Regions from separate parts of the Neobacillus sp. YIM B06451 genome, predicted to be linked through region 1. Evidence: predicted binding sites of a transcription regulator. Region 1 holds the regulator's gene; each other region holds the start of a gene.
What was found. The regulator Rex, encoded in region 1, represses fermentation and respiration genes when NADH is low (regulators of the CRP and FNR family bind a similar motif). The targets are predictions, from matches to a motif close to TTGTGAAATATTTCACAA.
Positions count from the first base shown of each region.

Region 2: a site for Rex is predicted at 1,243-1,260, ahead of RB160_RS14275 (YwiC-like family protein). Genes of this name have one in related genera too.
Region 3: a site for Rex is predicted at 1,335-1,352, ahead of RB160_RS16985 (formate/nitrite transporter family protein). Genes of this name have one in related genera too.

Region 1 is NZ_JAVFKJ010000024.1:5,850-8,116, reverse strand. It holds gene RB160_RS23240 (CPBP family intramembrane glutamic endopeptidase) at 1-559, shown strand, start outside; gene RB160_RS23235 (YdiK family protein) at 556-756, shown strand; gene RB160_RS23230 (redox-sensing transcriptional repressor Rex) at 770-1,444, opposite strand; gene moaC (cyclic pyranopterin monophosphate synthase MoaC) at 1,506-2,000, opposite strand; gene RB160_RS23220 (hypothetical protein) at 2,111-2,267, opposite strand, start outside.
Region 2 is NZ_JAVFKJ010000008.1:22,588-24,854, reverse strand. It holds gene mobB (molybdopterin-guanine dinucleotide biosynthesis protein B) at 1-474, shown strand, start outside; gene RB160_RS14280 (respiratory nitrate reductase subunit gamma) at 757-1,206, shown strand; gene RB160_RS14275 (YwiC-like family protein) at 1,319-2,041, shown strand; gene RB160_RS14270 (Crp/Fnr family transcriptional regulator) at 2,139-2,267, opposite strand, start outside.
Region 3 is NZ_JAVFKJ010000011.1:116,949-119,215, reverse strand. It holds gene RB160_RS16990 (LysE family translocator) at 1-102, shown strand, start outside; gene RB160_RS16985 (formate/nitrite transporter family protein) at 491-1,309, opposite strand; gene RB160_RS16980 (ECF transporter S component) at 1,568-2,267, opposite strand, start outside.

The sequences.
Region 1 (2,267 bases):
TACGTTGTTTCTCCTACGAAAAGAAATGGCCAGCTCGCTTCAAAACAGGAACGCGGCCAATTTGCCACAGTCCATCTCATGGGCCGTCGGCGGAATTTTCCTCGCCCTTTTCGCGCAATGGGCCGCTGCCATAGTGGAGCAAATGCTTGGGATTAAAATGGGTTCGGATAACACCCGTTCAATCATGCGGATGATTGACAATTTTCCCGCGGTTATTCTCATCAGTTCGGTCATCGGCCCCATCCTTGAGGAAATCGTGTTCCGAAAAATCATTTTTGGCAGCCTTCACAAGCGGTTTAATTTCTTTGTTTCCGCATTGATCAGTTCCGTTATCTTCGCAGCCGCGCACATGGAATTTGAACATATCCTGATTTACTCGGCAATTGGATTCACATTTGCTTTCCTTTATGTCCGGACAAACCGGATCATTGTTCCGATCATTGCGCACGTCACAATGAATACACTCGTTGTTTTGATGCAGAGTATTTACCGTGAGGAAATTGAGAAATTCCTGCGTGAAGCAGAACAGATGCAAAACTTTATCGGAGGGTTTTTATGAGGCAATCACCATTGTTTTCCGGCATCGTGTACCTCTTGCTCGGAATTTTGTTTACGTATTTCGCAGTTGGGAGCGTAAGGGACGAAGGCTGGGGATTCTTTTCCTATCTCCTCGTTATTTTGGCCACCTTTGATTTCGGGGCGGGCATAAGGATGATAAGTCTACATTACAAGCTAAAACGAATCCAAAAAAAGTGAGCCCCTTTTAGGCTCACTTTTTTGCTTCTTCTGCTTCTTCGGAAAAGTCCACTCCCGGGTAATTTTTCAGGAAGTAAATCAAGGACTGCAATTCCACCGCCAGGTCGATATGATGGACCCGGATGGAGCGCGGGACATTCAGCCTCGCAGGCGTGAAGTTTAAAATCCCTTTCACATTTGTTTTAACAAGCCTGTCTGTAATCGGCTGGGCAACGGAAGCAGGTATGGTCAAAATCGCTACCGTAACATTGTCATTGTTCAGGTACGCTTCAAGATCATCCAGGCTGTGGATTGGGACGTTGCCAATTTTCGTCCCCACTTTATCGGGATCAACGTCAAAGGCTACTTCTATTTTTGTATTATTGTTTTTCAGGAAATTGTAGTTCAAAAAGGCAGTCCCGAGGTTTCCGACCCCGATAAGAGCAACCTTTGTAAGTTCATCCTGGTCAAGCGTCTTCCGAAAGAACCCAAGCAGGTAGTTTACGTTATAGCCATAGCCCTTTTTGCCAAGGGCTCCAAAATAGGAAAAATCCCTTCGGATTGTCGCCGAATCGACTTTAACCGCTTCGCTAAGTTCCGCTGATGAAACCCTCTGCTTTCCGGAGGAATGCAAATTCTTTAAAAACCTGTAATATAACGGCAGCCTTTTGGCGGTTGCCTGCGGTATTTTCATTGTTTCACTCACCATTGATCCCCTGCCCCGGTTTAATTTTTCTCGCAGGCCCCTGGCCATTCGCGGGAAATCTTGTTTACTGGACCTCTTGTTCTCGTTTAAAATCGCCATGCTTGCCGCCTGTCTTTTCAACAAGATAGGTTGGCCCGATTACCATTCCTTTGTCAACGGCTTTGCACATATCGTATATGGTCAATGCACAGACGGAAGCTGCAGTTAGCGCTTCCATTTCCACGCCAGTATTTCCTTTCGTCTTAACTGAAGCTGAAATCATCAGCTTATGGCCTGCTTCTTCCTCTTCCCACCTGAAAGCGATGTCTACCCCTGTCAGCGGGATGGGGTGGCACATTGGGATTATTTCCCATGTTTTCTTTGCTGCCATGACAGCGGCTACCTGGGCCACCGCCAGCACATCACCCTTTTTCATCTTATTATTCGTTATTCTTTCATAAATGTCTCGATTTACCGTTATGCTTGAACGGGCGATCGCCGTCCTGGCTGTTTCCGGCTTATCGCTGACATCAACCATTTTTGCTCTGCCTTCTTCATTGAAATGCGTAAATTCAGCCATCCTAAAAACTCCTTTCCCAAAAACGGAACATCCTGGCGGATCGACCCCGTTTTCCCGAATGGGAACCTGGCCGTTTTTTTAACCTTTTCCCTATAGTTCAGTTCATTGAGTTATAAAAATAATACACTATTTTCAGGTAATTGTGTATGCTCTTTGTTCCATGTTTCACATATGTTCCATTGTTTTTTAGCTTTTAATGAGATTAAGCCCCATTTTTTTAAAAAAATTGTCATATTTAACTCCTTTTCCCCTAGCATATGTGCTTTA
Region 2 (2,267 bases), on a different contig from region 1:
CTCGCGGAATCCTTGATCCGGCTGCTTAAAGAGGCAGGGTTGGATGTTGCATCCATCAAGCACCATGGGCATGGAGGCAAGCCCGACATTCCGGCGGGGAAGGATTCAAGCAGGCATATATCCGCAGGTGCTGCCGCGGCCCTCGTTGAAGGCGGCGGCCGGCTTGTCCTTCAGGCAGAAAAGGAATTATGGCAGCTTGAGGACCAAATAAACCTTCTTTCTGCATTCAATCCCCATGTGATATTAATCGAGGGGCATAAATCCGCCTCCTATCCGAAAATCATCCTGCTCCGAAACGCGGAGGAGGACAAAGGTTTACTTGAACTAGAAAACATCATCGCAGCCGTGTACTGGGATGTTGAGCCAAAGGTGAAAGCTGAATACCCGTTTTACCCACTACTGGACAAAGAAACCCCTGACTACCTCGCAAAATTAATACTTGGGAAAATCGAGTGCCAGGAACCACAGAAATAACTGATGGGGCCTGGCACTTTTTTTCATTACTTTGAAAACAACTCGAAACAAGTTATCGTAATCCAGCTTCAGCGCCTAGCCCCTCGAGGTCTTAAGCCGGTTCCCTCCGGAGGGCAGGCCCGTCCTGCGGGCTCCGTCTTAAGCTTGTCGGGGCTGCCCAAGGCGCTTACGCATTTTGTTTGTCAAGAGAACTTTTTTCGACATAAGTTACTTTTGTCACTGAATTGTCACGTTTCCTTCGTTAGAATGGGAGATGGTTGTGGATTTTAGGGGGTTGATGGGATGGAGTTGTTACAATGGTTTGTCTGGCTTGTCTATCCTTATACCGTAGCTGCGGTTTTGGGAATGGGCATTGTATGGCAATATGATACTCGGGACCAATTTGATAATATGCAGCGTAAGTCGGGGATGATTTTGAACAGGATTGTAAAGATGCTCTGGCTTCTGACGACACTGACAGGGATCGGCTTGATTGTGTTTAATGGCGCAACAGGTGAATTGGCGGCCATGGCCGGGTGGATGATTGGCTTTTTGCACTTTAGCCCTGATATGGAGATTTTGAAGCACGCTTCGTTATTGCTGCAGATCCATGTGATCTTGTTATTTACTTTTTTGCTGTTTTTCTCCTTCACTAAATATGTTTCAATCGTATTTAAACCAATCCGTTTATTGAAAACGTTTTCCTTCTGGAAGGAAAAACAGAGCAGCCATGCCAGTTGGCGAAGGGTTTAATCGATGTTGCCATTTTTGACACTTTTAAGCTTCAATATGTGATGCATTTCACTTTGCAGCATTTTCCGTTGCTCTATAGTGAAGGTAAGATGCTAAGCAAGAGGTGTTGAAAATGAAACTATTTATGCCAAAACAACATGGCGCATGGGCTATGGCCATCCTCCCATTCTGGCTAGGGGCTATCTCAGGCGGTTTTCTGTGGGAGCACATTCCATTTTTCTTCGGCTGGCTTTTGCTTTACTTATCAACGTATCCAATGCTTCTCCTTTTCAAAAGAAAGAAACTTCGCTTTCATACAAAATGGACGATAATCTATCTCGTGCCAGCTATTTTGCTACTGATGTTTCCTCTTTTGGAGCGGCCGTCCGTAGCATGGTTCGGCGTAATGATGCTTCCGTTTTTCACAATAAATGCCTTTTTTTCGTCGAAAAATAACGACAGGGCCCTACTGAATGACTTTAGCGCGGTATTTGCCTTTTCCCTAGCCGGAATTGCAAGCGCGTACCTGAATACCGGAAAAGTGACCGTAGAAGCGCTTCTCGTTTTTGCCGTTTCGTCTCTTTTCTTTATCGGCAGCACATTTTTTGTTAAAACGATGATTAGGGAAAAACGGAGCATCCACTACAAGTGGATATCCTGGTCGTACCATACGCTTGTTGTGGCTGTGTGGGTCGTTTTTGGGCAATGGCTTGTTGCTCTCGCTTTCCTTCCGAGTTTAATGCGCGCAATCGGTTTTTATGGAAAGAGCCTTACGCCGAAACAAATTGGCATTTATGAAATTATTAACTCGGCGATTTTTTTCTCCCTCATCACCATCTGGCTGATAGTAACGTAAAAAGGGAGAAACAAATGCGCAAATATAAAGCCTGCCGGGCTATTGCACCCGGCAGGCTTTTCTATTCGGTAAGCGCCTGAACGGCACTAACCCATTTTTAATCTATATTGCAGATTTCCTTCGGACAGTTTTCACAGTCGATTTCCTTTTTTAAATAAGCGAGCTGATGAATAGTGATGATGCCTTTATTAATTGAAATGACGCCTTTTTTTCGTAACTCGCTTAG
Region 3 (2,267 bases), on a different contig from region 1:
TTCTTCTCCAAACCTGGTCCGGCATCAAAGTGGATGGGGAAAGCTGTAGGCGTTGTCTATATTGGCCTGGGGCTTAAGCTGGCGCTCCAGACGCAGGATTAGGCGCAGGATATATTTTTATGGAACAAAATGCGCAAGCGCCTTGGTCAGCCCCGACCAGCATAAGACGGGGCCCGCAGGACGGGCCAGCCCTCCGGAGGGAACCGGCTTATGACCTCGAGGGGCTAGGCGCTGGAGCTGGAATACAATAACTTGTTTTGAGTTATCCGCAAGGATCAATTTTAAAGTTTCCTTAAAAATAAAAAAGTCCCCTCTTTCAAGGGGATTTTTCTTTTGGAAAATATATTGTTCTATTATTGGGTTTTATCGTTCAATTATTCGAGGATTTCGAATAATTCCCGGGTTATTTCGTTCAATAATTTCAGGGGTTCATTTCAGTCCGCCAGCAATGAAATATTTAAGCCGCCAGCTTTATGCCGACGGCTTCTTTTCAACCTTTTACTTTTAAATAAATGATAGGGGTATTGGACTTTACTTTGGGTTTACGGAAGGCGATCCAGTAAGCCATCGCAATAAACACGGCGCCGCCCACGGCATTTCCCAAAAATACCGGGATGAAATTGGCAACGTATTGGCCCCATGTATAATGCCCCTCGAAGATCGCTGCCGGGATGACAAACATGTTGGCAACGACATGCTGGAATCCGATGGCTACAAACGTCATTGTCGGGAACCAGATGCCAGCAATTTTTCCGATAATGTCCTTCGCGCCGTAGGAGAGCCAGACAGCCGCCGCGACAAGCCAGTTGCAGCCAATCCCTGAGACAAACGCTTCAAGGAACGTCGCCTCAAGCTTGTGTCCCGCAATACTGACTGTTTTTTCGAGGAATATTCCAGATGAAGTGAGTCCGGCTATATGCCCGAAAGCGTAGGCGACAAACAGGGCGCCGAGAAAGTTTGATAGTGTGATAATCACCCAATTTTGCATGACAGCGCGGACGGAAATCTTACGGGCGAACGCCGCAAGCGGGATAGCCATCATGTTTCCTGTCAGCAGCTCACCACCGGCAATAAGAGTGAGAATCAAGCCGATTGGAAAAACGGCTGCTCCGAGGAACGTGCCGATTCCGGCTATATCGCCGGTAAGCGGTGCTGTGATCCGGATTGACAACAAATAGCCGAGTGCGATGAACGCCCCGGCCTGGAAACCAAGAATCATTGAGGTTTTAAGGGAATAACCTGTTTTTTTGACGCCGTTTTGAACTGTGATGTCCATGATTTCTTCAGGCTTGGAATAGGAGGAAGACATATGACCGCGACCCTTCAAGTATTAATTGTGATTAGTTTCACAATTCTTCTTCCTCCATTTTACACTATTATTCACATCAGGCCTGTGAACATTTTTCAAAAAATGCTCAGTTTAACGTGGCTGTTGGTGTCCCCTCCACAAGGAAATCCTCAGAGAATAAATGTCACAGGGTGGGCTGCCTTTTGCATTTCCCGAGGTGCATGGCCACTTTCACCCTGTCATTTAACACAGCTTTTTATAAATGCCAGCCTGATTCCTTCACACGTCATCCCTTTCAAGGAGACCGTATTTCCGCTTGAACCGGCCTAGGCTTTTCAGCCACACATCGGCAAATAGCAACAGGAAAAATACATTCGAGCATGCATGCATGAAATCAAATAACGAGCTTGCGGCAAAATACGTTGCGATCGAGGCTGGGCTAACTTCGCCTCCGGATTGGGCAAACGCCAGCAATCCCCAAATATTCATAATCCATCCGAACAAAAAGCCCCATGCGAATCCGAAAGCTATTCTACCCCATCGGTTATCCATCAAGCGGGTTTTCCGCAATAAACCTGCCGTCAGCCCGACAAGACCCCATGCGGCCATTTGCCATGGCGTCCACGGCCCCTGGCCAAGGATCATGTTCGAGGCAAGGGCGGCGACCGCCCCAACCAAAAAGCCGCTTTCGGCACCGAATACAAGGCCGGACATGATAATCACAAACGTAGTTGGCTGGACCCCTGGGATGCTTGCGAACGGAATCCTTCCCACTGCCGCGATTGCTGCGAGTACGGCAAGGAGCACCAATTCCCTCGCTTCAATTTTCCTCCGTTCAAACCGGACGAGGAGGTAAATGAACGCCAAAGCGGCAAAGCCGACACTCGCCCACATAAACGCCTCCGCCTTTGCTGCGGCATAGAAAAGGAGGACCAGCATGATTGCAGGGATTACGGCGATAACAGCTTTTTTCCATCGA